2 regions of the Delftia sp. WY8 genome follow, and region 2 is predicted to be linked to the other one. Evidence: riboswitches for the same ligand, from Rfam matches in the RefSeq annotation. Region 2 holds a riboswitch; the other holds the start of a gene.
What was found. A riboswitch is a leader RNA that binds a small molecule or an ion and turns the genes downstream of it on or off. The one in region 2 is predicted to bind S-adenosylhomocysteine.
Positions count from the first base shown of each region.

Region 1: linked by a shared signal. The riboswitch ahead of ahcY (adenosylhomocysteinase) and the one ahead of metH (methionine synthase) in region 2 are both predicted to bind S-adenosylhomocysteine.

Region 1 covers NZ_CP049795.1:4,332,513-4,347,232, forward strand. Annotated here, with positions in the region: gene G4D77_RS19930 (potassium-transporting ATPase subunit F) at 229-327, shown strand; gene kdpA (potassium-transporting ATPase subunit KdpA) at 442-2,148, shown strand; gene kdpC (potassium-transporting ATPase subunit KdpC) at 2,220-2,954, shown strand; gene kdpB (potassium-transporting ATPase subunit KdpB) at 2,958-5,042, shown strand; gene G4D77_RS19950 (TorF family putative porin) at 5,125-6,000, shown strand; gene G4D77_RS19955 (DUF4118 domain-containing protein) at 6,035-8,740, shown strand; gene G4D77_RS19960 (response regulator) at 8,752-9,486, shown strand; S-adenosyl-L-homocysteine riboswitch at 9,494-9,578, shown strand; gene ahcY (adenosylhomocysteinase) at 9,649-11,079, shown strand; gene G4D77_RS19970 (TlyA family RNA methyltransferase) at 11,237-12,439, shown strand; gene metF (methylenetetrahydrofolate reductase [NAD(P)H]) at 12,462-13,289, shown strand; gene G4D77_RS19980 (septal ring lytic transglycosylase RlpA family protein) at 13,368-14,264, shown strand; gene G4D77_RS19985 (23S rRNA (adenine(2030)-N(6))-methyltransferase RlmJ) at 14,271-14,720, opposite strand, start outside.
Region 2 covers NZ_CP049795.1:3,778,235-3,792,954, forward strand. Annotated here, with positions in the region: gene G4D77_RS17400 (hybrid sensor histidine kinase/response regulator) at 1-668, opposite strand, end outside; gene urtA (urea ABC transporter substrate-binding protein) at 883-2,148, shown strand; gene urtB (urea ABC transporter permease subunit UrtB) at 2,259-3,173, shown strand; gene urtC (urea ABC transporter permease subunit UrtC) at 3,246-4,442, shown strand; gene urtD (urea ABC transporter ATP-binding protein UrtD) at 4,462-5,205, shown strand; gene urtE (urea ABC transporter ATP-binding subunit UrtE) at 5,226-5,915, shown strand; gene fmdA (formamidase) at 6,097-7,326, shown strand; gene G4D77_RS17435 (FmdB family zinc ribbon protein) at 7,373-7,732, shown strand; gene G4D77_RS17440 (amino acid ABC transporter ATP-binding protein) at 7,805-8,551, opposite strand; gene G4D77_RS17445 (amino acid ABC transporter permease) at 8,538-9,191, opposite strand; gene G4D77_RS17450 (amino acid ABC transporter permease) at 9,188-9,916, opposite strand; gene G4D77_RS17455 (transporter substrate-binding domain-containing protein) at 9,948-10,754, opposite strand; gene G4D77_RS17460 (FadR/GntR family transcriptional regulator) at 10,751-11,557, opposite strand; S-adenosyl-L-homocysteine riboswitch at 11,835-11,961, shown strand; gene metH (methionine synthase) at 11,989-14,720, shown strand, end outside.

The DNA.
Region 1 (14,720 bases), 550 kb from region 2:
CGGGCGGCCATTGGGACATGGAGCCAAGCGAGGCCGCAAATGGCCGCCATTCTACTTTCGCACCGGGAATATCGGCGAACAGGGATGTAAGTCGTGTCCCTGGTTTCTTGATGCCGTCTTGATACGGCACGTCGCAATCTCAATCCGCTTTTGACAGCCCCGGCCCTAGAGTTTTCCCCATCGCAACAACAGGTGCCGCCATGCGGCGCCGATGCGGGAGAAATCCCTATGACCCTGACCGAAATCACCGGATGGCTGGGCGCCCTGGGCGCCCTGGCTGTGTTTGTCTACCTCGGATACGCATTGCTGCGGCCCGAACAGTTCTGAGGTGGCGCAGATGCAAGACCTGATCTTTATCGCCCTGAGCCTGGGCTGCTTCGGGGGCCTGCTGGCCTTCGTGGCGGCGCTGGGCCGGATTTGACTGCCTGAAAGGAGACCTCCATGTGGTTGACCTGGATGGAATATGCACTGGTGCTGCTGCTGATGACGGCGCTGGCCGTGCCCATGGGGCAGTGGCTGGCACGCTGCTTCACGAGTGAGCACCATGCCTGGATCGAGCGGCTGAGCTTTCGCGCTCTGGGCGTGAACCCGGCCGAGCGCATGGGCTGGCAGCGCTACGGGCTGGCGCTGCTGCTGTCCAACGGCGCCATGCTGCTGCTGGGCTATGCGCTGCTGCGCCTGCAGGGCTGGATGCCGCTCAATGCGCTGAGCAATGCGGCGCAGACACCGGACCTGGCCTTCAACACGGCCGTGTCCTTTGTGACCAATACCAACTGGCAGGCGTATTCGGGCGAGAGCAGCCTGTCCAACGCCACGCAGATGGTGGCCATCACCTTCATGATGTTCGCTGGCGCGACCACGGGCGTGGTCGCCGCGGCGGGTGTCATCCGCGGCCTGGCGCGCTCCAGTGCCTCGGACCTGGGCAACTACTGGGTGGACTATGTGCGCATGCTCTGGCGCGTGATGCTGCCGCTGAGCTTTGTGGTGGCCCTGGTCTATGTGTGGCAGGGTGTGCCTCAGACGCTGGATGGCCAGGTCTGGGCGACGACGCTGGAAGGCGCTCGCCAGCAGATTCTTCTCGGCCCCGTGGCCAGCCTGGAGAGCATCAAGCACATCGGCACCAACGGTGGCGGCTTCTTCGGCATGAATGCGGCCCATCCGTTCGAGAACCCCACGCCGCTGACCAACGCATTCCACATCCTGGGCATGCTGCTGATCCCGTCGGCGCTGACCTATGCGCTTGGCTCCATGCTGCTGCGCCGTCGCCAGGGCTGGGTGCTGTTCGGCGCCTGCCTGGTGATGTTCGTTGGCTTTCTGGCGCTGGTGTTCACGGCCGAGCAGGCCGGCAATCCGCTGCTCACGGCCGCAGGTGCCGACCAGCAGATCAGCGCCACCCAGCCGGGCGGCAACATGGAGGGCAAGGAGCTGCGCTTCGGCATCGCCGATACGGCGCTGTTCGTGACCACGACCACGGCCGCGACCACGGGCTCGGTCAATGCCATGCATGACTCGCTGACGCCCCTGGGCGGGCTGGTGCCGCTGGCGCAGATGATGCTCAACTGTGTGTTCGGCGGCGACGGCGTGGGCCTGATCAACCTGCTGCAGTACGCCATCCTCACGGTCTTCCTGGCCGGCATGATGATCGGCCGCACGCCCGAGTTCCTGGGCAAGAAGATCGAGGCGCGAGAGATCAAGCTGGTGATGCTGGCCGTGATGGCGCACCCGATCTCCATCCTGGGCTTCACGGCGTTGGCTGCGGTCTGGCCCGACACCATGGCCAGTCTGACCAACCGGGGGCCGCACGGCTTCTCGGAGGTGCTCTATGCCTATGCCTCGGGCACGGCCAACAACGGTTCGGCCTTTGCGGGCCTGAATGCGAACACGCCGTTCTTCAACACCACCATCGGCCTGGCCATGCTGGCTGGCCGCTATCTGACACTGCTGCCCATGCTGGCCCTGGCCGGCAGCCTGGCGGCCAAGCCCACCGTGCCTGCGGGGCCGGGCACCTTCCCGACGGCCACGCCGCTGTTCATGGGCTTGCTGGTCTTCGTGGTGGTAGTGGTCAGTGGACTGACCTTCCTGCCTTCGCTGGCCCTGGGCCCTGTGGTCGAGCAACTGCAGATGCTGTCAGGACAGGTCTATCCCTGAACACCCCTGAGCCCGTTTTTTTCCTGGCCGCCTGCTGTGCCTGACACAGCAGCGCGGCGGAGGTTTCCGAAATGCAAGTTCAAACACACACTTCCGGCCCGTTGCCGGTGCTGCGCACCGATGCGCAGGTTCCATCCCAGACCGATGCCGGCGGGCTGCGCTCGCTGTTCGGCCCCAGCCTGCGGTCGGCGCTGTTCGTCGCCGTGGTCACGGGCCTGGCGTATCCGCTGGTCACCACGCTCGTGGCCCAGGCCGCGTTTCCCAAGGCCGCCAATGGCAGCCTGATCACGCGCCAGGGCTCGGTCGTGGGCTCGGCCCTGATCGGGCAGGAGTTCGCTTCGCCCCGTTATTTCCAGGGTCGGCCCAGCGCCACCACGGCGCCGGATCCCGACAAGGCCGATGCCACGGTGGCCGCGCCCTACAACGCCGCGCTGTCGGCTGCCACCAACCAGGGGTCGACCCACGCGGCGCTCAAGGAGTCCGTGGCGGCGCGCGTGGCGGCCTACCGCGAACTCAATGGTCTGGCGGCAGATGCCGCTGTACCTGTGGATGCCGTGACGGCCTCGGCCTCCGGCCTGGATCCGCACATCTCTGTGGCCAATGCCGAGCTGCAGCTGTCGCGCGTGGCACGCGAGCGCCAGCTGCCTGTGGCCAAGGTCCAGGAACTGCTGCGCCAGCAGATGCAGCCGCGCGTTCTGGGCCTGCTGGGTGAGCCGCGCGTGAACGTGCTGCAGTTGAATCTGGCGCTGGACGATCTCTCGGCCGCGACGCTGCAGCCTGCGGCAGCCAATGCCGCCAAGGAGTAAGCCATGTCGCGCAAAACTGCTTTGTCCCTGTTCGATCCTTCGCTGGTGCGCCAGGCGCTGGGTGACTCCATCCGCAAGCTGGCACCGAGCGCGCAATGGCGCAACCCGGTGATGTTCGTGGTCTATCTGGGCGCCATCTTCACCAGCCTGCTCTGGGCCCAGGCCCTGGCGGGCGAGGGCGAGGCGCCTGCGGGCTTCATCCTGGCCATTGCGCTGTGGCTGTGGTTCACCGTGCTGTTCGCCAATTTTGCGGAGGCGCTGGCCGAGGGGCGCAGCCGCGCCCAGGCCGCGAGCCTGCGCAGCATGAAGCGCAGCACGGTCGCCAAGAAGCTGGAGCAGGCCAGCTACCAAAGCCGCTGGCATCCCGTGGGTGCGGAAGAACTGCGCTCGGGCATGTGGGTGCTGGTCGAGGCCGGCGACACCATACCGCTGGACGGCACGGTGATCGAGGGCGTGGCCTCGGTGGACGAGAGCGCCATCACCGGCGAATCGGCCCCCGTGATCCGCGAGGCCGGCGGCGACTTCTCTTCGGTCACCGGCGGCACGCGCGTGCTGTCGGACTGGCTGGTGGTGCAGATCACCGTGAACCCCGGCGAGTCCTTCCTGGACCGCATGATCTCCATGGTGGAGTCGGCCCGCCGCCACAAGACGCCCAACGAACTGGCGCTGACCATCTTGCTGGTCGGACTGACGCTGCTGTTCCTGCTGGTCATCGTCACGCTGCGGCCCTATTCGGCCTTTGCGGTGGAGCTGACGGGCAGCGGGCAGGTCGTGGGACTGACGGTGCTGGTCGCCCTGCTGGTGTGCCTGATCCCGACCACCATCGGCGGCCTGCTGTCGGCCATTGGCGTGGCAGGCATGAGCCGCATGATGCAGGCCAACGTGATCGCCACTTCGGGCCGCGCCGTGGAGGCGGCCGGCGACGTGGACGTGCTGCTGCTGGACAAGACCGGCACCATCACGCTGGGCAACCGCCAGGCCAGCGAATTCCTGCCCGCTCCCGGCGTGACGGCCGCGCAGCTGGTCGATGCGGCGCAGCTGGCATCACTGGCCGACGAGACACCCGAGGGCCGCAGCGTGGTCGTGCTGGCCAAGGAAATGCATGGCCTGCGCGAGCGTGACCTGGCAACCCTGCATGCCGTCTTCGTGCCCTTCACGGCCCAGACGCGCATGAGCGGCGTGGACATGCCGCAGCCCGACGGCGGCACGCGCAGCCTGCGCAAGGGCGCGGCCGACGCCGTGCGCCGCCACGTCGAAGCCATGGGCGGCAAGTTCCCGCCCGCCATGCTCAAGGTGGTGGAGGATGTCTCGCGGCGCGGCAGCACGCCGCTGGTGGTGGCCGATGGCGCCCGCGTGCTGGGCGTGATCGAGCTCAAGGACGTGGTCAAGCACGGCATACGCGAACGCTTTGCCGAGCTGCGCCGCATGGGCATCAAGACCGTGATGATCACGGGCGACAATCCGCTCACGGCCGCCGCCATTGCGGCCGAGGCCGGCGTGGACGACTACCTTGCCGAAGCCACGCCCGAGGACAAGCTGCGCCTGATCCGCGAACACCAAGCCGCCGGCCGGCTGGTGGCCATGACCGGCGACGGCACCAATGACGCACCCGCACTGGCCCAGGCCGACGTGGCCGTGGCCATGAACAGCGGCACCCAGGCGGCCAAGGAAGCCGGCAACATGGTGGACCTGGACAGCAACCCGACCAAGCTCATCGAGGTCGTGGAGACCGGCAAGCAGATGCTGATGACGCGCGGTGCGCTGACCACCTTCAGCGTGGCCAACGACGTGGCCAAGTACTTCGCCATCATCCCGGCCGCCTTCGTGGGCACGTATCCGCAGCTGTCGGCGCTCAATGTCATGGGACTGGCCAGCCCGGGCTCGGCCATCCTGAGCGCCGTGATCTTCAACGCGCTGATCATCATCGTCCTGATACCGCTGGCTTTGCGTGGCGTGCCCTACCACGCCATCGGCGCCTCGGCCCTGCTGCGGCGCAACCTGCTGGTCTACGGGCTGGGGGGCCTGGTCGTCCCCTTCATCGGCATCAAGCTGATCGACATGCTGCTGGTGGCTTTCGGCCTGGCCTGATCTTTGGCGGCAAGCCTGCCCGCCCGGGCAGGCACCGCCTTGCTTTCTCTGTACAAAAACCAAGATGAAATCCGTTTCTTCCATGACGGCCGCTTGTGCCGTCCCCCGTTTCTTCCCCCGTGCCTCGCTGGCTGCACTGTTGTCGCTGGCGGCTGCGTCCTGCCATGCCCAGGCCGAGACCTCTCCCGTCAACGCTGCCAGTGCCGATGCCCAGCAATCGCCCGCACCCGCCTACGCGCTCACCGGCAGCGTGGCGCTGCTCAGCGACTACCGTTTCCGTGGCATCTCGCAAAGCTGGATGGGGCCGGCGCTGCAAGGCGGGCTGGAGCTGTCGCTGCCGCGCGGCGCCTACCTGGGCGTGTCCGGCTCCAGCGTGTCGCGCCACAGCTATCTGGACGGCCGCGCGCTGGAGCTTGACCTGTACGGCGGCTGGCGCACCGAGCTGCTGCCGGGCTGGACGGGCGACATCGGCCTGCTGCACTACAACTACCCCGGCGCGCGCGTGCCCCGCGGGGATGGCAGCGGCGGCGTGCGCTACGACACCACCGAGGCCTATCTGGGCGTCACCCACGGCGGCTTCAGCGCCAAATGGTCGCTGGCGCTGACGCCTTACTTCGGCCTGCGCGACAGCACGGCGGCCACGGCCTTTGCCGAGGCACTTCCCGGCAGCGGCAGCTCACGCGGCAGCAGCTATCTGGACCTGAACTACCAGCATCCGCTGGGCGACTGGGCGGTGCTGGGCCTGCATGCCGGCCACACGCAGGTGCGCAACTACAGCGAACTGTCGTACGCCGACTGGCGCGTCTCGCTGGCCCGCAGCTGGGGGCCATGGACGGCCACGCTGGCCTGGGCCGGCACCTCGGCCGACACGCGCTACTACCGCGCGGCCAATGCGGCAGGCCAGATGCAAAGCCTGGGCCGCAGCGGCTGGGTGCTGTCGCTGTCGGCGGCGTTCTAGTGTGGGAGCACGCTCTGGTGCTAGGCTGAGAACCATGCCCATTTCGTCCTCTGCCGAGCCGGCGCCGCCCGGTCTGCCGCGCCCCGATCCCGACGCCCTGGTCGCGCGCCTGCGCCATGAGCGGGCGCAGGAGGGGCGGGGCAAGCTGCGCATCTACTTCGGATCGAATGCAGGCGTGGGCAAGACCTACGCCATGCTGGCCGCCGCCCAGCGCGAACGCCAGGGGGGCCGCGAGGTTCTGGTGGGACTCGTGGAAACCCATGGCCGCAAGGAAACGGCGCAGCAGCTGCATGGCCTGGAGCAACTGCCGCTGCGCGAGCTGCCGCACCAGGGACGGACGCTGCGCGAGTTCGACCTGGATGCGGCGCTCGCGCGGCGTCCGCGCGTGCTGCTGCTCGATGAACTGGCGCACAGCAATGCGCCAGGCTCACGCCATCCCAAGCGCTGGCAGGACGTGCAGGAGTTGCTGGACGCAGGCATCGATGTCTGGACCACGATCAACGTGCAGCACCTGGAAAGCCTGAACGACGTGGTGGGCGGCATCGTCGGCATCACGGTGCGCGAGACCGTGCCCGACCAGATCTTCGACGATGCCGACGAGGTCATCGTCGTCGACATCTCGCCCGACGAGCTGCTGCGCCGCTTGAAGGACGGCAAGGTCTACATGATGGAGCAGGCCGAGCGGGCCTCGCGCAACTTCTTCAGGCGCGGCAACCTGCTGGCGCTGCGCGAGCTGGCACTGCGCCGCACGGCCGACCGCGTGGACGAGGACATGCGCGACTACCGGCGCGAGCGCTCCATAGGCACGGTCTGGCCTGCGCGTGAGCGCCTGCTGGTGGCCGTGGCAGGGCACGCGGGCGACGACGCCCTGGTGCGCCAGGTGGTGCGCATGGCACGCCGGCTGGATGCTGGCTGGATGGTGGTGTACGTGGACGCGCCCCAGCGCCAGCACCGCCCACGCAGCGTGCAGGCCGCCGTGCTCAAGACCCTGGCCCTGGCCGCACGCCTGGGGGCCGAGACGGCCACGCTGCCGGGCGCCGATGTGGCCGAGGCCCTGGTTGCCTTCGCGCGCGAGCGCAACGCCAGCCGCCTGGTGCTGGCCCAGCCGCCGCGCCCGGCATGGTCGCCCTGGCGCTGGTGGGGCCGCAGCCTGCCCGACCGCATCGTCCAGCTGCATCCCGACATCGACGTGCTGGTGCTCTCCGGGGGCTCCAGCGCGGCCCGGACCGAGGCCGCGCCTGCCGCACCGCTGCGGCGCAGGCCGCTGCCCTGGAAGGGCTATGCCGGCGTGACCCTGGCCTGCTTGACCGCCACGGTGCTGGCCGAGCAGCTGCTGCGCATCTTCGACCCGGCCAACGTGGTGATGCTGTTCCTGCTCATCGTCGTGCTGTCTTCGTTGCGCTGGGGGCGTGGCCCGGGCGCCTGGGCGGCGCTGCTGTCGGTACTGTGCTTCGACTTTTTCTTTGTGCCCCCGCGCGGATCCTTCCATGTCAACGACACGCAGTACCTGTTCACCTTCGTGCTGATGCTGGGCGTGGCCCTGGTCTGCGGCCAGCTCATGGCGCGGCTGCGCCACGAGGCGCGCGTGGCGGCCGAGCGCGAGCGGCGCGCGGGCGCCCTGGCGCGGCTGGCGCGCGACCTTTCGGGCGCGCTCACGCAGGAGCAGGTGGTGGAGATTGCGCTGAGCACGGTCTCGGGCGTGTTCGACGCCCAGGCCGGGCTGCTGTTGCCCGATGCCGACGAGCGCCTGCGCCCCGCCGGCGGCGGCTCCTGCCCCATGGACGACAGCATTGCGCGCTGGGCCATGGACCACGGCCAGCAGGCCGGCCAGGGCACGGACACGCTGCCGGCCGCGCCGGCCCGCTACGTGCCGCTGGCGGCGCCCGTGCGCATGCGGGGCGTACTGGTGCTGCAACTGCGTGCGCCCCAGCGCCTGGAGGTGCCCGAGGAGCAGCGCCTGCTGGAGGCCTGTGCCAGCCAGGTGGCGCTGGCGCTGGAGCGTCAGCACTTCGTGGCCGTGGCCCAGCAGACCCAGATCGCCATGGAGGGCGAGCGCATGCGCAACACCTTGCTGTCGGCCGTCTCGCACGACCTGCGCACGCCGCTGACCACCATCCTGGGCGCGGCCGAGGCCGCGCAGCGCCATGTGCCGCCGGGCGGCGCAGCCGACATGCTGGAGCAGGTCCGCATCCAGGCCCAGGCCATGCAGCGACTGGTGGAGAACCTGCTGGACATGGCGCGCCTGCAGCAAGGCGGCGTGCACCTGCAGCGCGAATGGCTGCCGCTGGATGAAGTGGTCGGCAGCGCGCTGCGCCAGATGCGCGCGCGCCTGCACGAGCATCCCGTGAGCACCGACGTGCCCGCCAGCCTGCCGCTGCTGCAGCTCGATGCCGTGCTCATGGAGCGCGTGCTGGTCAACCTGCTGGACAACGCCGCCAAGTACACGCCGGCCGGCACGCCGCTGACCATCCACGCACGCGAACAGGACGGCGAAGTGCTTGTGGCCGTGCAGGATGGCGGGCCCGGCCTGCCGCCACACCTGCCCGTGGAGACGCTGTTCGAGCCCTTCACGCGCGGCACGGCCGAGTCCACCGTCTCGGGCATAGGTCTGGGGCTGGCGCTGGTGCGCAGCATTGTCGAGGCCCATGGCGGGCGCATCGAGGCCGCTGCCGCGCGCCCAGGCCCCGGCACCGTGTTCACGCTGCGCTTTCCGGTGCCGGAGCAGCCATTGCTCGATTAGAGTCTTGCGCCATGAGCACGCCCACCAACCGCATCCTGATGATCGAGGACGACCCCGGCATCCGCCGCTTCGTGCGCCTGGTGCTGGAGGACGAGGGCTGGCAGGTCTTCGAGGCCGACAGCGCGCGCCGGGGCCTGATCGAGGCGGCGAGCCGCCAGCCCGATCTGGTCATCCTCGACCTGGGCCTGCCGGATGCCGACGGCAAGCAGGTTCTCACCGAGCTGCGCGGATGGTCCTCCGTGCCCGTGCTCGTGCTTTCCGCGCGCGAGCGCGAGGACGAGAAGGTGGCCGCCCTGGACGCCGGCGCAGACGATTACCTGGTCAAGCCTTTCGGTGTGCCCGAGCTGCTGGCCCGGCTGCGCGTGATGCTGCGCCGCCGCCAGCAACTGGGGGCCGCAGGCGGCGCAGTTGCATCCAGCCAGGTGCACTTCGGCCAGGTGCAGGTGGACCTGGCCACGCACGAGGTGCGGCGTGCGGGCCAGCCGGTGCACCTCACGCCCATCGAATTCCGCCTGCTGGCGGCGCTGATCGCCGCCCAGGGCCGTGTGATGACCCACCGCCAGCTGCTGCTGCAGGTCTGGGGACCCGAATACCTGGGCCGTGCCCATTACCTGCGCGTGCACATGGCCAATCTGCGCCAGAAGATCGAGGACGAGCCGGCCCAGCCGCGCCACCTGGTGACCGAGCTGCAGGTGGGCTACCGGCTTGTGGGGCTGGGCGGTGAGGCATCCCCGGGATCGGTATAATCAGCGCCTCTCCGAGGAGCGTTGCAGCAGGCCCATTCACCAGATGCGGTCTGCGAGGCTCGGAGTCATACCTGCAACGACGCTCGCCCACGCTTTCTGTGCGGTGAGCTTTTTTTCGTCTCCCGCAGAACGTGGTTTTTCATTCATCTTTTGGAGAAAACCATGAACGCTGCTGTTCGTCCCGTTTCCGCCGACACGGCCATCGCTGACATTTCCCTCGCCGCCTGGGGCCGCAAGGAAATCCTGATCGCCGAAACCGAAATGCCCGGCCTGATGGCCACGCGCGAGGAATTCGCCGCGGCACAGCCGCTCAAGGGCGCGCGCATCGCCGGCTCGCTGCACATGACCATCCAGACGGCCGTGCTGATCGAGACGCTCAAGGCCCTGGGCGCCGACGTGCGCTGGGCCTCGTGCAACATTTTCTCGACGCAGGACCATGCCGCCGCCGCCATCGCCGCCACGGGCACGCCCGTGTTCGCCATCAAGGGTGAATCGCTGGCCGACTACTGGGACTACACCCACCGCATCTTTGAATTCGGCGCCGCCGGTACCGAAGGCGAAGGCCCCAACATGATCCTGGACGACGGCGGCGATGCCACCATGCTGCTGCACCTGGGCATGCGCGCCGAAAAGGACCTGTCCGTGCTGGACAACCCCGCCTCCGAGGAAGAGAAGATCGCCTTCGCCGCCATCCGCGCCAAGCTGGCCCAGGACCCCACCTGGTACACGCGCAAGAGCGCCCACATCATCGGCGTGACCGAAGAGACCACCACCGGCGTGCACCGCCTCAACGAGATGTCGGCCAAGGGCACGCTGAAGTTCCGCGCCATCAACGTCAACGACTCCGTCACCAAGAGCAAGTTCGACAACCTCTACGGCTGCCGCGAATCGCTGGTGGACGGCATCAAGCGCGCCACCGACGTGATGATCGCCGGCAAGGTCGCCGTGGTGGCCGGCTACGGCGACGTGGGCAAGGGCTGCGCCCAGGCGCTGCGCGCGCTGTCGGCCCAGGTCTGGGTCACCGAGATCGATCCCATCAACGCCCTGCAGGCGGCCATGGAAGGCTACAAGGTCGTGACCATGGAGTGGGCGGCAGACAAGGCCGACATCTTCGTGACCACCACCGGCAACCGCGACATCATCCGCCACGAGCACATGGTGGCCATGAAGAACGAAGCCATCGTCTGCAACATCGGCCACTTCGACAACGAGATCGACGTCGCCTCCATCGAGCAGTACCAGTGGGAAGAGATCAAGCCCCAGGTGGACCACATCACCTTCCCTGACGGCAAGAAGATCATCCTGCTGGCCAAGGGCCGCCTGGTGAACCTGGGCTGCGCCACCGGCCACCCCAGCTTCGTGATGAGCGCCTCGTTCGCCAACCAGACCATCGCCCAGATCGAGCTGTTCACCAAGCCCGATGCCTACGAGGTCGGCAAGGTCTACGTGCTGCCCAAGATCCTGGACGAGAAGGTTGCCCGCCTGCACCTGAAGAAGGTTGGCGCCATGCTGACCGAGCTGACGGACGGCCAGGCTGCCTATATCGGCGTGAGCAAGCAGGGTCCCTACAAGCCCGAAACTTATAGGTATTAAGCACCCCCTGAGGCGCTGACGCGCCTTCCCCCTCTCTACCCGCTTCGCGGGGGAGGGGGACGACGCCCTCGCTGCGGGGCGGCCCTTGCTTGGCGTCCCTGAGTTGGGTCGCGCCGGTTTCGGGCATTAGTCAACTGAGATTTCCTGGAGCGACGCTATGCGCGCAGATGTATTTTTGGTGGAAGCCGGCCATGCGGCCACGCGCTCGCAGGCGCAGCGGCTGATTGCGGGTGGCGTGCAGTGGCGCATGACGCCGTTGACGCCGTGGAAGAAGGTCGCCAAGAACGGCGACGAGATTCCCGCAGGTGCCGAGCTGCAGTTGCTGGACGGGGCCGAGGCCCGGTTCATCTCGCGCGGCGGGCTGAAGCTGGAAGGCGCGCTGGCGGCCACCAAGCTGTCGGTGGACGGCCTGCGCTGCCTGGACGTGGGCCAGAGCACGGGCGGTTTCACCGACTGCCTGCTGCAGGCAGGCGCCGCCCAGGTCATCGGCGTGGACGTGGGCCATGGCCAGCTGCATGACCGGCTGCGCTCGGATGCGCGCGTGATCTGCGTCGAAGGCGTCAATGCCCGCGCGGTGACGGCCGAGGGCCTGCAGGAGGCCTGCGAGGAAGTGCTGTCCGAACGCTGGGAAGAAGATCCCGACGACAACGACACCCAGCCCGTGGCGCCCTATGCCTGGATGCGCAACGGCGGCGTGGTCGACGAGGACTACGACGACAGCGACGACGCCAAGGAAAACGAGATCGAGGCCTTCAAGGCCGAGCGCGCGGCCAAGGGCAAGGCGCGCGATGAGGGCACGGTGGCCACGCAGCGCCGCCGCCGCGCCGAGTTTGCCGACGTGGACATCACGCCGCAGTTCGACTTCGTCACGGGCGATCTGTCCTTCATCTCTCTGACCCTGGTGCTGCCGGCCGTCACGCGCCTGCTCAAGCCGCATGGCCAGCTGCTGATGCTGGTCAAACCGCAGTTCGAGCTGCAGCCGGGCCAGGTCGGCAAGGGCGGCATCGTGCGCGATGCGGCCCTGTTCACCGAGGTGGAGCAGCGCATCCGCACCTGCCTGGGCGAGCTGGGCCTGGAGGTCAAGGGCTGGATGGAGTCGGCCATCGAAGGCGGCGACGGCAACCGCGAATTCTTCGTGCATGCCCAGCAGGCGGCCGTGGTGAAGGAGCCAGAGCAGCCTGAAACGCAGGACGACGACGAGCCCCGCTCGGCCGTGAAGGCCGCTCCTAAGCCGGCCGCGCCTAAGCGCGTGTCCCGCACCGTGCTGCGCGAGCAGCGCAACGAGCGTGTGATCGACACCAGTACCGAGTTCGGCGTGCCCGGTCCGGGCCGCGCCAAGCTGCGCAAACGCAACGAATGAAACACTGAGCAGCGAGTCTTACATGAGCTTTCCGATCAGCTTCGAGTTCTTCCCGACCAAGACGCCCGAGGGCGCGACCAAGCATGTGCAGGTGCGCAAGAACCTCTATGCGCGCAAGCCCCAGTTCTGCTCCGTCACCTATGGCGCGGGCGGCTCCACGCAGACGGGCACCTTCGCCATGGTGCGTGACATCCAGAACGAAGGCGTCAGCGCGGCATCGCATTTCTCCTGCGTGGGCGCCACGCACGACAAGGTGCGCGCCGAACTGCAGGAGCTGAAGGCCATGGGCGTGCGCCGCATCGTCGCGCTGCGCGGCGACCTGCCCAGCGGCTATGGCCTGGGTGGCGAATTCCAGTACGCCAGCGATCTCGTGGAATTCATCCGCCGCGAGTTCGGCGACTGGTTCCACATCGAGGTGGCGGCCTACCCGGAGGTCCATCCGCAGGCGAAATCCCCACAGTCCGATCTGGATGCGTTTGCGGCTAAAGTGCGCGCTGGCGCGGATTCCGCGATCACCCAATATTTCTACAATGCCGACGCCTACTGCCGTTTCGTTGATGCGGCGCGCGGCATGGGGCTTGATGCACCGGTTGTTCCCGGCATCATGCCCATCACCAGCTCTACGCAGCTGATGCGCTTCTCGGACGCCTGCGGCGCCGAGATCCCGCGCTGGATCCGCCTGCGTCTGCAGGCTTACGGAGATGACACGGCGTCCATTCGCGCCTTCGGCCTCGATGTCGTGTCCCGTCTATGCGAGCAGTTGCGCAGCCAGGGCGCTCCCGGGCTGCACTTCTATACGATGAACCAGAGCGTCGCCACGCTGGAAATCTGCGATCGATTGGGCCTTTGAGCGCGCAGCCACTGCGCCGGCCCCGGGCGACCCTCTAGAACTTGGGAACGGTCAGGCGTTCCCTGGAGGTTTTTGCCCATGGATCGTGGTTTTCGACGCCTGCACTGGCGCTGGCTGGCCATGTGCGCCATCACCGCCACCCTGGCCGGCTGCGCGCCGGCTCCCGTGGCACAAAGCGATGCCGAGTCCGGCGCCCTGACCGCAGGTGCGGCGGCAATGGATGAAGGCCAGACGCCAGCGGCCGTGCCCTCGGCCGGCAAGCGCGGTGGCCGCACATCGCGGGCCGCGCAGCCGGCCAGCAAATCCCCGGATGCCAAGCCCTCCGAGTCGGCCTCGCCCGAAGACAGTGCCGAGGCTCCCTCCAATCCCGACTTCGCCCTCGTGCCCTCGCGCGACAGCGACCAGCAAGGCCTAGCCTCCTGGTATGGCCCGGGCCTGCATGGCCGGCTGACCGCCAGCGGCGAGCGTTTCGACAAGGAAGAATTGACGGCCGCGCACCGCAGCTTTGCCTTCGGCAGCCGCGTCTGCGTGCGCAGCGCCGCCACGGGCAAGACAGTGGTGGTGCGCATCAACGACCGCGGGCCGTTTGCGCCTGGCCGCGTGATCGATCTGAGCCAGGCCGCAGCGCAGGAGCTGGGCATGGTCGGCCTGGGCATCAAGCCCGTGGAGCTGTGGCAGCTCGACGATGGTGAGCAGGAATGCCCCGAAACCCTGGTCACGGCCAGGAAGGCCAAGTCCATCGAGAAGACGCAGCAGGCCAAGGCACAGGCACAGACAACACAGGCACGGACCCGGGTTCAGGCCAAGGCGCCGGTGCGTCCGCGTGTCCAGGCCAAGGCGCCTGCCCCCAGGCCCAATGCACGCACGGCCGTGGCCAGCCGTGCCGTCCCTGCCGCCAAGCCGGTGGCGAAGGCTGCGGCGCCCGCCGCTGCCTCGTCCACCGCAGTGGCCTCTGCGGCCTCGAACGCGCGCTGAACGGGCTCAGCCGCCGGATTCGAGCGTGAAGGCCGCGTTCTCGTCCTGACCGAGCAGCTTGACCAGCTGCGGCATGGCCGGCTTGAGCTGTTCCTTGAGATTGAACGGCGGATTGATCAGGAACATGCCGCTGGCCGGCAGGCCGCCGCGCTCCGAGGTCTTGTTGCTCTTGACCGTGAGCTCCACATGCAGCCAGCTCCTGCCGGCCTTGGTGGTCATGGTCTTCAGGCGGCGCGGCAGATCGTGCGCCTCGGGGCGCGGGATGATCGGATACCAGAACGCATACGTGCCTGTGGCAAAGCGCTTGAGGCTGTCGGCCGCCATGTCCAGCACCTTGGCGTAGTCGCTCTTGAGCTCGTAGCTGGGGTCGCACAGCACCAGGGCTCGGCGCGACGGCGGCGGCAGGAATTTCTTGATGCCCTCGAAGCCGTCCTCGTGCAGCACGGCCACCTGGCG
Region 2 (14,720 bases):
AGGCCGGTGAGGCTGGCGAAGTCGCGGTACAGCTGCGGCTGGGCCAGCGCCATCCACACGAAGGGCAGCACCAGCAGGAACAGCCACAGCGGCTGCGTCCAGGCCTGCAGGCGCGAGATCAGCGTGATGCCGCGCATGGCCAGCGGCAGCACCACCAGGGCCGACAGCGCATAGCACCACTGCAGCGGCCAGTCCACCACCAGCTGCAGGGCCAGCGCCATGATGGCCGCCTCCAGCGCGAAGAAGATGAAGGTGAAGACGGCGTAGATCAGCGAGGTGATGGTCGAGCCCAGGTAGCCGAAGCCCGCGCCGCGCGTCAGCAGGTCCATGTCCAGCCCGTAGCGTGCGGCGCAGACGGCGATGGGCAGCCCCGTCAGGAAGATCACCAGCCCCACGGTGACGATGGCCCACATGGCGTTGGCGAAGCCGTAGTTCAGCGCAATGGCGCCGCCGATGGCCTCCAGCGCCAGGAAGGACAGCGAGCCGAAGGCCGTGTTGGCCACGCGGAACTCGCTCCAGCGCCGGAAGCTGCGCGGCGTGTAGCGCAGCGCGTAGTCCTCCATGGTCTCGTCGGCCACCCAGGCGTTGTACTCGCGCCGGAACCGGAAGATGGTCTGCGGCGCGGCTGCGGTGCCGGTGGGGCTGTCGGGCGGGGGGGCGGAGTGCATTCCCAGGTCTAGCAAGAAACGTGCGGGGCCAATGCTGGCGCGGCTTGCAAGAGGGGTATCCGGGGTGCGTACGCAGGTGGCTACGTCAATTGACGTATGGGCGGCGGCAAGGGTTCTTCCTAATCTTGGACCCAACGCGGAAACAAGCCGTAACCGCAACGCCAGTTTTCAGCCACTTGCAGATCACCCAACCGATCCTTACAGGAGAGTCACCATGAGCCACCCCTCCGACCCCCGCACACCTGGTTCCCCCGGCACGGAAATGGGCCGCCGCCGCGTCCTGCAGGCGCTTGGCGCCGCCTCGGTGGCCGGGCTGCCGGCCTGGTCCTTCGCCCAGGCCACGGCCCAGGTCAACACCACCAAGCTGGCCGTCACCGACACCGAAGTCGTCGTGGGCCAGCTGCACTCGGCCACGGGCACCATGGCGATCTCCGAGACCGGCTCCATCCAGGCCGAGCAACTGGCCATCGACCAGATCAACGCCATGGGCGGCATCCTGGGCCGCAAGATCCGCGTGATCAAGGAAGACGGTGCCTCCGACTGGCCCACCTTCGCCGAGAAGTCCAAGAAGCTGCTCATCAACGACCGCTGCGCCGCCGTCTTCGGCTGCTGGACCAGCGCCTCGCGCAAGGCCGTGCTGCCCGTGTTCGAGAAGGAAAACGGCCTGCTGTACTACCCCACCTTCTACGAAGGCCTGGAGCAGTCCAAGAACGTGATCTACACGGGCCAGGAAGCCACGCAGCAGATCCTGTACAGCCTGGACTGGGCCAAGGCCGAGAAAAAGGCCAAGACCTTCTTCCTGATCGGCTCGGACTACATCTGGCCGCGCACCTCGATGAAGATCGCGCGCAAGCACATCGAGAACTTCCAGAAGGGCAAGGTCGTCGGCGAGGAGTACTACCCGCTGGGCAGCACCAACTTCGGCTCGCTGGTCAACAAGATCAAGCTGCAAAAGCCGGACTGCATCTTCGTGGCCGTGGTGGGCGGCTCCAACGTGGCCTTCTACAAGGCGCTCAAGGCCGCGGGCATCACGGGTGACAAGCAACTGCTGGTCACGCTGTCGGTGACCGAGGACGAGATGACCGGCGTGGGCGGCGAGAACTTCACGGGCTTCTACTCCTCGATGAAGTACTTCCAGACGCTGGACAACGAGAACAACAAGAAGTTCGTGGCCGCCTTCAAGGCCAAGTACGGCCCCAACGCCGTCATCGGCGACGTCACCCAGGCCGGCTACCTGGGCCCCTGGCTGTGGAAGGCCGCCGTGGAGAAGGCCAAGAGCTTCGACGTGGACAAGGTGGTGGCCGCATCGCCGGGGCTGGAACTCAAGACCGCGCCCGAAGGCTACGTGAAGGTGGACGCCAACCACCACCTGTGGAGCAAGTCGCGCATTGCCGTGGGGCAGCCGGACGGCACGTTCAAGGTGGTCTCGGAGTCGCCTGAACTCATCAAACCCGATCCCTTCCCCAAGGGTTACCAGTAAGCCCTGATCCGTTCAGGCAGGTGATGCGCGGCGGCCTGCGGCCTAGTGGGCGGGCTGCCGCGTGAATCGTTTCCCCCTCTCCCGATTGGCTTGCGCGCAGGAGCAGCACCATGAGTTTTTCCGACATGATGAACATCGGCCTGATGCAGGGCTTCGCGGGGCTGAGCCTGTTCGCCGTGCTGCTGCTGATGGGCCTGGGCCTGGCCATCATCTTTGGCCAGATGGGCGTGATCAACATGGCGCATGGCGAGTTCATGACCATTGGCGCCTACACCATCTACCTGGGCTCCACGCTCACGGCGCAGCACGCGCCCGAGTTCATGCCCTACTACTTCCCGCTGGCCATCGTGGCCGCCTTCCTGTTCGCCTTCGTGGCCGGCTGGCTGGTGGAATGGGGGCTGATCCGCCACCTCTACAAGCGGCCGCTGGACACGCTGCTGGCCACCTGGGGCGTGAGCCTGGCGCTGCAGCAGTGCTTTCGCACCTTCATCGGCCCCAAGGAAGTCAGCCCCACCCTGCCTGACTGGCTGATGGGCTCGTGGGCGCCGGCCGAGGGGCTGGACATTCCCATCAACGGCCTGTTCGTGCTGGCGCTGACCATGGCCGTCACGGCCGGCGTGCTGATCGCGCTGCACAAAAGCCGCTGGGGCCTGCGCGTGCGCGCCACGGTCAGCAACCGCGTGATGGCCAACGCCATCGGCATCGACACCAAGAAGACCGACCGCCTGACCTTTGCCATCGGCTGCGGCATCGCGGGCGTGGCGGGCGCGGCCTTCACCACCATCGGCTCCACCGGCCCCACCTCGGGCTCGCTGTACATCGTGGACGCCTTCCTGGTGGTCACCTTCGGCGGCGCGGCCAGCCTGCTGGGCACCGTGGTCTCGGCCTTCGGCATTGCGCAGACGCAGTCCATCACCGAGTTCTTCCTCGCGGGCTCCATGGCCAAGGTGATCACGCTGTCGCTGATCGTCTTCATCCTGATGCTGCGTCCCCAGGGCCTGTTCGCGTCCAAGGTGCGGCGCTGATCCCGGCGCTGGCCCTGTCCACGAATTCCCCCGCGTTCCCCCGATTTCCCCTGAGTTCACCGGAGTCTTTCCATGCAAGCCCTCAAAGCCTGGATACAGCGCTACCAGCTCGCCAGCCTGGTGCTGCTCACCGTCCTGCTGGCGGTGGTGCTGCCCCTGGCGCTGGACATCTTCCGCCTCAACCTGGTCGGCAAGTACCTGACCTATGCCTTCGTCGCCATCGGCCTGGTCATGGTCTGGGGCTATGGCGGCGTGCTCAGCCTGGGCCAGGGCGTGTTCTTCGGCCTGGGCGGCTACGCCATGGCCATGTTCCTGAAGCTGGAGGCGTCCGACCCCATCAGCACCAAGATCCAGTCCACGCCCGGCATCCCCGACTTCATGGACTGGAACCAGCTGACCGAGCTGCCCTCGTTCTGGCTGCCCTTCAAGAGCCTGCCGTTCTCGCTGGCCGCCGTCATCGCCGTGCCCACGCTGCTGGCCTGGCTCATCAGCTTCGCCATGTTCAAGCGCCGCGTGGGAGGGGTGTACTTCGCCATCATCACGCAGGCCGTGGCGCTGATCGTCACCGTGCTCATCATCGGCCAGCAGGGCTACACGGGCGGCGTCAACGGCATGACCGACCTCAAGACCCTGTGGGGCTGGGACACGCGCACGGACAGCGCCAAGTACATCCTCTACTACGTCTGCGTGGCCCTGCTGATCGGCGCCATCGTGCTGTGCCGCTGGATTCAGACGGGCAAGGTGGGCACCCTGCTGCTGGCCATGCGCGACAAGGAAGACCGCGTGCGCTTTTCCGGCTACGACGTGGCCAACTTCAAGGTCTTCGTGTTCTGCCTGGCCGCTGCGCTGTCGGGCGTGGGCGGCGCGCTGTTCACGCTGCAGGTGGGCTTCATGTCGCCCAGCTTCGTGGGCATCGTGCCCTCCATCGAGATGGTCATCTACGCCGCCGTGGGCGGGCGCATGAGCCTGGTGGGCGCCGTGTACGGCACGCTGCTGGTCAACGCGGGCAAGACCTATTTCTCGGAGAGCTTCCCGGACCTGTGGCTGTTCCTCATGGCGGGCCTGTTCATCGGCGTGACCATGGCCTTCCCGATGGGGCTGGCCGGGCTGTGGGAAAGCCGCATCGTTCCCTGGTGGAACAGCCGCCGCAAGGGCGCGGCACCGGCCGCAGCGCCTGCCGCAGCGCAGGGAGCCCAGGCAGCACCTGCCCCGGCCGCCACCAAGCCCACGTCCGCCCTGTCCGAAGGCATGGGCCGCCAGGGCGCCTGAACCACAGCGGGAGCACACCATGAGCAATACCGACTTCACGCTGGCCGTGGAAGACCTGACGGTCTCCTTCGACGGCTTCAAGGCCATCGACGCGCTGAACCTGTACATCGACAGGAACGAGCTGCGCGTCATCATCGGCCCCAACGGCGCGGGCAAGACCACGCTGCTGGACCTGATCTGCGGCAAGACCCGCGCCACGGGCGGCAGCATCAAGTTCAAGAACGAGGAACTCACGCGCATGGCAGAGCACAAGCGCGTGCGCCTGGGGATCGGGCGCAAGTTCCAGACGCCGTCCATCTACGAGAACCTGTCGGTCTTCCAGAACCTGGAGGTCTCCTACCCCGAAGGCCGCTCGGTCTTCGGCGCGCTGGCCTTCAAGTGCACGGAGGCGGTGCGCGATCGCGTGCAGGCCGTGGCCGCCGACATCGGCCTGGACGAGCGCCTGGACACCGAGGCCGGCCTGCTCAGCCACGGCCAGAAGCAGTGGCTGGAGATCGGCATGCTGCTCATGCAGGAGCCCGAGCTGCTGATGCTGGACGAGCCCATCGCCGGCATGAGCGCCCGCGAGCGCGAACTGACGGCCGAGCTGCTGCAGCGCATCTGCAAGAACCGCTCCGTCATCGTCATCGAGCACGACATGGAGTTCGTGGCGCGCATCGCGCACAAGGTCACCGTCATGCACCAGGGAAAGATCCTCGCCGAGGGTCCCATGGACAAGGTGCAGGCCGACCCCAAGGTCATCGACGTCTACCTCGGCCACTGAGGCACGCACAAGGAATTCACATGCTGCAAGTCAAGGATCTGTACGTGGCCTATGGCCAGAGCGAGGCGCTGCACGGCATCAGCTTCGAGGGCCGCGAGAACGAAACCGTGGCCATCATGGGCCGCAACGGCATGGGCAAGACCACGCTGTTCAAAAGCCTGATGGGCGTCATGCCCGCCAAGAGCGGCCAGATCACCGTGGCCGGCCAGGACGTCACGAAGGACGAGAGCTTCCGGCGCGTGGCCAAGGGCATTGCCTACGTGCCCCAGGGCCGCATGATCTTCCCCACGCTGACCGTGGAAGAGAACATACAGACGGGCCTGGAGAACGCGAAGACGCGCCAGGTGCCCGACGACATCTACGCCCTGTTCCCCGTGCTCTGGGACATGCGCCGGCGCAAGGGCGGCAACCTCTCGGGCGGGCAGCAGCAGCAGCTGGCCATTGCGCGCGCCCTGGTCACCGACCCCAAGGTGCTGCTGCTGGACGAGCCGACCGAGGGCATACAGCCTTCCATCATCAAGGACATCGCCAAGGCGCTCAACGAGATCCGCAAGCTGCGCCGCATCACCATCGTGGTCAGCGAGCAGGTGCTTTCCTTCGCCATGGATGTGGCCGACCGGCTGTTCGTCATCGAGGGCGGGAGATTGGTACATGAAACCGCGCGTGCCGATACCGACGAGCAGCGCATCAAGTCCTACCTCTCTGTATGAAGCACCCCCTGAGCGGCTGCGCCGCTTCCCCCTCTCTCGCACGCGGGAGGGGGACGACACCCTCGGTGCGGGGCGGCCCTTCCTTGGTGTCCCTGGGTTGTGCCGTGCCGGTTTCATTCACCGCGGTCGATGCAGGCGCCGAGTTCCTCTCTTTTTCCACTGCCATCGCAAGGAGCACACCATGGCCGAAACCCTGATCAAGGTCGATCTCAACCAGTCCCCCTACGACAACCCGCAGGTGCACAACCGCTGGCATCCCGACATCCCCATGGCGGTCTGGGTGGAGCCGGGCGCGGAGTTCAAGCTGGAGACCTATGACTGGACCGGCGGCGCCATCAAGAACGACGACAGCGCCGAAGACGTGCGCGACGTGGACCTGTCCACCGTCCACTTCCTGTCCGGCCCCGTGGGCGTCAAGGGCGCCGAGCCCGGCGACCTGCTGGTGGTGGACCTGCTGGACATCGGCGCGCGCGACGACAGCCTCTGGGGCTTCAACGGCTTTTTCTCCAAGCAAAATGGCGGCGGCTTCCTGGACGAGCATTTCCCGCTGGCCCAGAAGTCCATCTGGGACTTCCACGGCATGTTCACCAAGAGCCGCCACATCCCCGGCGTCAACTTCGCAGGCCTCATCCACCCGGGACTGATCGGCTGCCTGCCCGACCCCAAGATGCTGGCCAGCTGGAACGAGCGCGAGACCGGCCTCATCGCCACCGACCCCGACCGCATCCCCGGCCTGGCCAACCCGCCCAACGCCACCACCGCCCACATGGGCCAGATGCAGGGCGAGGCGCGCGACAAGGCCGCCGCCGAAGGCGCGCGCACCGTGCCGCCGCGCGAGCATGGCGGCAACTGCGACATCAAGGACCTCTCGCGCGGCTCGCGCGTGTTCTTCCCCGTCTACGTGGACGGCGCGGGCCTGAGCGTGGGCGACCTGCACTTCAGCCAGGGCGATGGCGAAATCACCTTCTGCGGCGCCATCGAGATGGCCGGCTGGGTGCACATGAAGGTCTCGCTGATCAAGGGCGGCATGGCCAAGTACGGCATCAAGAACCCCATCTTCAAGCCCAGCCCCATGACGCCCAACTACAAGGACTACCTGATCTTCGAAGGCATCTCGGTGGACGAAAAGGGCAAGCAGCACTACCTGGACGTGACCGTGGCCTACCGCCAGGCCTGCCTGAACGCCATCGAGTACCTGAAGAAATTCGGCTACAGCGGTGCCCAGGCCTACTCGCTGCTGGGCACGGCGCCCGTGCAGGGCCACATCAGCGGCGTGGTGGACGTGCCCAATGCCTGCGCCACGCTGTGGCTGCCCACGGAGATCTTCGACTTCGACATCAATCCCACGGCCGAGGGACCACAGAAGATCATCACGGGCGGGGTGGACCTGCCCATCGCCCAGGACAAGTAAGCCCGGCATACGACACCCGCCATCCACCATCCGCCAGAGGCCGCCCATGCCCACCTATGACTACCACTGCGCCGCATGCGGCGGCTTCGACGCGCTGCGCAGCCTCTCGCAGCGCAACGAGCCCGCGCCCTGCCCCAGCTGCGAGGCGGCCTCGCCCCGCGTCTTCGTCAGCGCGCCGCGCCTGGCCTGCACCAGCCCCGAGCAGCGCCGCGCCCACGACACCAACGAGCGCGCCCGGCACGAGCCCAGGCGCTCACGCGATGTGGCCGAGGGCAGCTACGCGCGCATGCGCCACCCCTCGGGCTGCGGCTGCTGCAGCGGCGCCAGCAAGCGCGGCTCCACGGTCACGGCGCCCAACGGCGCCAAGACCTTCCCGACCAAGCGGCCCTGGATGATCAGCCACTGACCGCGGCCCCTGCGCCGCACCGATGCAAAAAAGGCCCGCGACGCGGGCCTTTGTCCTGCCTGGCCGTACCGCTCAGTGCACGGCGCCGATGAAGCCGGCCAGCTCCGGCGTCTGCGGGCTGGCGAACAGCTGCTTGGCCGGGCCGCTTTCGTGGATCAGGCCCTGGTGCATGAACACCAGCTGGTCGCCCACGTCGCGGGCAAAGCGCATCTCGTGCGTGACCATGATCAGCGTCATGCCCTCGGCGGCGAGCTGCTTGACCACGGCCAGCACCTCGTTGACCAGCTCCGGGTCCAGGGCCGAGGTGATCTCGTCGCACAGCAGCACCTTGGGCTGCATGGCCAGCGCGCGTGCAATGGCCACGCGCTGCTGCTGGCCGCCGCTGAGCTGGTCGGGGTAGCTGTCGTACTTGTCGCCCAGGCCGACCTTGGCCAGCATCTGGCGCGCCAGCGCCGCCGCCTCGGGCTTTTTCACGCCCTTGACCACGGTGGGCGACAGGGCCACGTTCTCGCCCGCCGTCAGGTGGGGGAACAGATTGAACTGCTGGAAGACCATGCCCACGTTCAGGCGCAGCGCGCGCAGCTGGGCGGGCGAGGGCGCGCTGCCCTCCGAGCCCTTGAGCACGGCGTCGTCCACCACGATCTGGCCGGACTGGATGGCCTCCAGCCCATTGATGGAGCGCAGCAGCGTGCTCTTGCCCGAGCCGCTGCGGCCGATGATGGCGACCACCTGGCCGCTGTCCACGCTCAGGTCCACGCCCTTGAGCACATGGTTGTTGCCGTAATGCTTGTGAACGGCGCGCACATCAACGAGCGGCATAGAGTTTCTTCTCCAGATGGGATGCGTAGAGGGACAGGGGCCAGCACAGCAGGAAGTAGCCTGCGGCGACCAGGCCGTAGATGAGGAAGGGCTGGAAGGTGGCGTTGGCCAGCATGGAGCCGAGCTTGGTCAGCTCGCTGAAGCCGATGATCGAGGCCACCGCCGTGCCCTTGATGATCTGCACCGAGAAGCCGACCGTGGGCGCTATCGACAGGCGCAGCGCCTGCGGCAGCACCACATGGCGCATCTGCTGCAGGTAGCCCATGGCCAGGCTGGACGAGGCTTCCCACTGGCCGCGGGGGATAGCCTCCACGCAGCCGCGCCAGACCTCGGCCAGGTAGGCGCTGGTGTACAGCGTCAGGCCGATGGCGGCCGCCGTCCAGGGCGAGATGTCCAGGCCGGCCATGGACGAGCCGAAGAACACGATGAACATCTGCATCAGCAGCGGCGTGTTCTGGAAGGCCTGGATATAGGCCTTGGCCAGGCGGCGCAGGTTCAGGCTGCGGCCCACGCGGGCGAACAGCACCAGCAATCCGGTGGCGCCGCCCAGCACGAAGGCCAGCAGCGACAGCGCCAGCGTGGCCAGCAGGCCCTCGGCCAGCTTGGCCAGGATGGGCAGCAGGGGAATGTCGGCAATCATGCGGCGTCTCCGGCAGTGGTTGCAGGTGCAGCGGGTGCAGCGGGCCTGGCTGCACGCGGCGTGCGGCGGCTCACCACGAAGCGCTGGCCTATCCAGGCCAGCAACTGGCGCAATGCCAGGGCCAGCACGAAGTACGCCGCCGTCACCACCAGGTAGGTCTCGAACGCGCGGAAGTTGCGCGACTGGATGAAGTTGGCCGCAAACGTCAGGTCCTGGGCCGCGATCTGCGAGACCACCGAGGTGCCCAGCATCACGATCACGATCTGGCTGCTCAGCGAGGGCCAGACCCGCTGCAGCGCAGGGCGCAGCACCACATGGCGGAAGATCGCCCAGCGGCCCATGCCCAGCGCGCCAGCGGCTTCCAGCTGGCCGCGCGGCGTCTCCTGGATGCCGGCGCGCACGATCTCGGTGATGTAGGCGCCCAGGTTGATCACCGTGGTCAGCAGGCAGGCCTGCCATTCGTTGATCTGCACGCCCAGCGAAGGCAGGCCGAAGAACACGAACATCAGCTGCACCAGGAAGGGCGTGTTGCGTATGCCCTCCACGTACACCTTGAACAGCCAGTGCAGCGGCGCAATGCGCCAGGCGCGGCTGACGCCGCCGGCCACGCCGATGGCGCCGCCCAGCACGGCGCCCGCCGCCGTCAGCGCCAGCGTGAAGCCCGCGCCCTGTGCCAGCAGGCCGCTGTAGTCGAACACGGCGCCGAAGTCGAATTGATAGGCCATGGAAGGATTTCCGGGAACAGGGGCGCAGCGGTTACAGGGTGGCGGGCAGCGGCATCTTCATCCAGCGCTGGGACAGGCTGGTCAGGCGGCCGTCGGCCTTGAGCTTGGTGATGATGGCGTCCACCTTCTGCAGCAGCGCCGGCTCGCCCTTGGCCACGCCGATGTAGCAGGGCGTGTCCTCGACCGCGAACTTCACGTCCAGCTGGCGCAGCCTGGTGCGCTCGTTGACGGCGTTGGCCACGATGTTGCCCAGCGTCACCAGCTGCACCTGGCCCGTCAGATAGCTTTGCGCGGTGGCGTTGTTGTCCTCGTAGCGCTTGATGGTGGCCGAGGCCGGCGCCACCTGCGTGAGGGCCAGGTCCTCGGTGGAGCCGCGCGTCACGCCCACGGTCTTGCCGGCCAGGTCGGCAGGGGCCTTGATGCTCATGTCCTTGGGGCCATAGACGCTCTTGGGGAAGGGTGCATAGGCCTGGGTGAAGTCGATCACCTTGGCGCGCTCGGCGTTCTTGCCCAGGCTGGAGATGACGATGTCGGCCTTGCCCGTGGTCAGGAAGGGGATGCGGTTGGTGCTGGTCACGGGCACCAGCTCCACCTTCACGCCCAGCTCCTGGGCCACCAGGGCCGCCATGTCGATGTCATAGCCCTGCAGCTTCAGGTCGGTGCCCAGCGAGCCGAAGGGCGGGAAGTCCTGCGGAATCGCCACGCGCAGCACGCCGGCCTTCTGGATGTTGGCCAGCATGTCGGCATGGGCGGCGCCGCCCAGGCCGGCAGCGGCCAGGGTGGCGGCCGCCAGGGCGGTGCGGATGAATGCGCGGCGGGGTGTCAAGGGGGAAGTCATGCGAAAGCTCCTTCAGAAGGTGGGATGAGGCGAAAGGAAAGCGGGTCAGGGTCGGGCGCAGATGTATCGGGCGCCGTTGCGTCGGGCGCCGTCGCGTCGGGCGCCGTCGCGTCGTCCGGTGTGTCGAGATCGATGCCGCTGCGCCTGGCAGCCGACAGCAGGTGGGCGCGCATGGCGCCCGCCGCACCCGGCGCATCGCCTGCGCAGACGGCCTGCACGATGGCGTCGTGCTCGCGCACCGGCTGGTCGTCGGCGCCGCTCCAGGCAAAGGGCAGGCGCAGGCTGTGGCTGATGGCCAGCTCCAGCTGGCGCGCCATGGCCACCAGGCCCGGGTTGCCCGACAGCTGGGCCAGCAGCAGGTGGAACTGCAGATCGGCGTCGGCGGCGGCCAGCAGGTCGCTGCGGTCCAGGGCGTGGGCCAGCTGGGACTGGGTCCATTGCAGCTGGCGCAGGCCGCTGTCGTCGGCGCGCACGGCCGCCAGCGCGGCCCAGCCGGGCTCCAGCACCAGGCGCAGCTCGATCAGCTGGCGCGGCGACAGCGTGCCCAGCGCCGGGGTGGCATAGGCGCGGTGCATGCGTGCACGGCCGCTGTGCGGGCCGTTGATGCGCACGCCCTTGCCCGGCTGGATCTCGACCAGGCCCAGGGCCTCCAGCATGGACAGCGCCTCGCGCAGCGAAGCGCGGCTGATGCCCAGCTGCCGGGCCAGCTCGCGCTGCGGCGGCAGCTGGCTCCCGCCGGGATAGTGGCCGCTCAGGATGTGCTGCTGCAGCGTCTGGGCCATCGAGATCGGAATGCTTTGCATGGGCTGGCGCGGGTGGAGGGTTTTGGCCTGACTGGTCAGACCACGTACCCAGCAGATAGCGAATTGCGTGCCAGATGCAAAAAAAGGAGCGTTGTCCTCAGGCATTGCAAAGAATCCGGGGCGATGGGATATCGACAATCCGCCCCGAAGGCACCGCCAGCGGCCCGCGCTGCCGCGCTTTGGTGCAGTGCCGCATGGCTTTGTGCAGGCCTGCCCCGAATGCGGGCGTAAAACCCGCACTGCAGGCCGCCGCCAGCCGCCGTAGAATCCCGGGCTTTGGCCCGAGGAGCGTTGCAGCGCGGCACCCGCCCATCCGTACACCGGATCGCGTGCCGCGTCAGGCTTGGGCCAGGTGCAGGTTCCCGGCCGGACCGCGCCCACGGTGCCAACGACGCTCACCTGTTGCCATGCCGTTTTTGCAGGTGAGCTTGATGTCGTCCTCTTTCACTCCCCCTCCCATGAAGCTGTCCGGCCTGGAGCCGGTGACCATCGGCGAGGGCACGCTGTTCGTCAACGTGGGCGAGCGCACCAACGTCACGGGTTCCAAGGCCTTTGCGCGCATGATCCTCAACGAGCAGTACGAGGAAGCGCTGTCCGTGGCGCGCCAGCAGGTGGAAAACGGCGCCCAGGTCATCGACGTGAACATGGACGAGGCCATGCTCGACAGCAAGGCCGCCATGGTGCGCTTCCTGAACCTCATCGCCTCCGAGCCCGACATCGCCAAGGTGCCGGTCATGGTGGACAGCTCCAAGTGGGAGGTCATCGAGGCCGGCCTGCGCTGCCTGCAGGGCAAGGGCATCGTCAACTCCATCTCCATGAAGGAAGGCCTGGATGAATTCAAGCGCCAGGCCCGGCTGATCAAGCGCTACGGCGCGGCCGCCGTGGTCATGGCCTTCGACGAGAAGGGCCAGGCCGACACCTACCAGCGCAAGATCGAGATCTGCGAGCGCGCCTACCGCATCCTGGTGGACGAGGTGGGCTTCCCGCCCGAGGACATCGTCTTCGACCCCAACATCTTCGCCGTGGCCACCGGCATCGAGGAACACGACAACTACGCCGTGGACTTCATCGAGGCCGTGCGCTGGATCAAGCAGAACCTGCCCGGCGCCAAGGTCTCGGGCGGCGTCTCCAACGTGAGCTTCAGCTTCCGCGGCAACGACCCTGTGCGCGAGGCCATCCACACCGTGTTCCTGTACCACGCCATCTCGGCGGGCATGGACATGGGCATCGTCAACGCCGGCATGGTCGGCGTCTATGACGACCTGGAGCCCGAACTGCGCGAGCGCGTGGAAGACGTGGTGCTCAACCGCCGCCCTGACGCTGCGGAACGCCTGCTGGAGATTGCCGACGCCGCCAAGGGCGCCGCCAAGGACGACAGCAAGAAGCTCGAATGGCGCGGCACGCCCGAGAACCCGAAGACCGTGGGCGAGCGCCTGTCGCACGCCCTGGTGCACGGCATCACCGACTTCATCGTCGTCGACACCGAAGAGGCCTACCAGCAGATCGTGGTGCAGGGCGGCGGCCGCCCGCTGCACGTGATCGAAGGCCCGCTGATGGACGGCATGAACATCGTGGGCGACCTGTTCGGCGCCGGCAAGATGTTCCTGCCCCAGGTGGTCAAGTCGGCGCGCGTGATGAAGCAGGCCGTGGCCCACCTCGTGCCCTACATCGAAGAGGAAAAGCGCCAGCAGGAAGCGGCGGGCCTGGACGTGTCCAGCAAGGGCAAGATCGTCATCGCCACCGTCAAGGGCGACGTGCACGACATCGGCAAGAACATCGTCACCGTGGTCCTGCAGTGCAACAACTTCGAGGTCATCAACATGGGCGTGATGGTGCCCTGCCATGAGATCCTGGCCCGGGCCAAGGCCGAGGGCGCGGACATCATCGGCCTGTCGGGCCTGATCACGCCCAGCCTCGAAGAGATGCAGTACGTCGCCGGCGAGATGCACAAGGACGACTACTTCCGCATCAAGAAGATTCCGCTGCTGATCGGCGGCGCCACCTGCTCGCGCGTGCACACCGCCGTCAAGATCGCGCCCAAGTACGAAGGCCCCGTGGTCTACGTGCCCGATGCCTCGCGCAGCGTCAGCGTGGCCCAGAGCCTGCTGGGCGAGAACAAGGGCAACTACCTGGCCGAGATCCAGGCCGACTACGACAAGGTCCGCACCCAGCACGCCAACAAGAAGAAGACGCCGCTGTGGCCGCTGGACAAGGCCCGCGCCAACGCCACGCCCGTGGACTTTTCCCAGGCCCCCGTGGCGCCGCGCGCCCTGGGCCGGCGCGTGTTCCGCAACTTCGACCTGGCCGAGATCGCCGAATACATCGACTGGGGCCCGTTCTTCCAGACCTGGGACCTGGCCGGCCCCTATCCGGCCATCCTCGACGACGAGATCGTGGGCGTGCAGGCCCGCCAGGTGCTGGCCGACGGCCAGGCCATGCTCAGGAAAATCATCGAAGGCCGCTGGCTGCAGGCCAACGGCGCCATCGGCCTGTTCCCTGCCAACCGCGTGGGCGATGACATCGAGTTCTACGCCGACGAGTCCCGCAGCCAGGTGCTGATGACCTGGTACGGCATGCGCCAGCAGACCGAAAAGCAGATGGTGGAAGGCCCGGATGGCCAGCCCGTGATGCGCCCCAGCCGCTGCCTGTCCGACTTCGTGGCCACCAAGGAATCGGGCATCCAGGACTACGCGGGCCTGTTCGCCGTCACGGCCGGCATCGGCGCCGAGAAGAAGGACAAGGAGTTCGAAGACGCGCTGGACGACTACTCCGGCATCATGTTCAAGGCCCTGGCCGACCGCCTGGCCGAGGCCTTCGCCGAATGCCTGCACCAGCGCGTGCGCAAGGACCTGTGGGGCTATGCGCCCGACGAGAACCTCAGCAACGAAGCGCTGATCAAGGAACAGTACAAGGGCGTGCGCCCCGCGCCCGGCTACCCGGCCTGCCCCGACCACAGCGCCAAGACCGACCTGTTCGCCGTGCTCAAGGCCGACGAGATCGGCATGACGCTGACCGAAAGCCTGGCCATGAACCCGGCCTCCAGCGTCAGCGGCTTCTACATCGGCCACCCCGACTCCGTCTACTTCAACGTCGGCGAGATCGGCGAGGACCAACTGGCCGACATGGCCGCGCGCCGGGGCATGGACATCGAGGAACTGCGCAG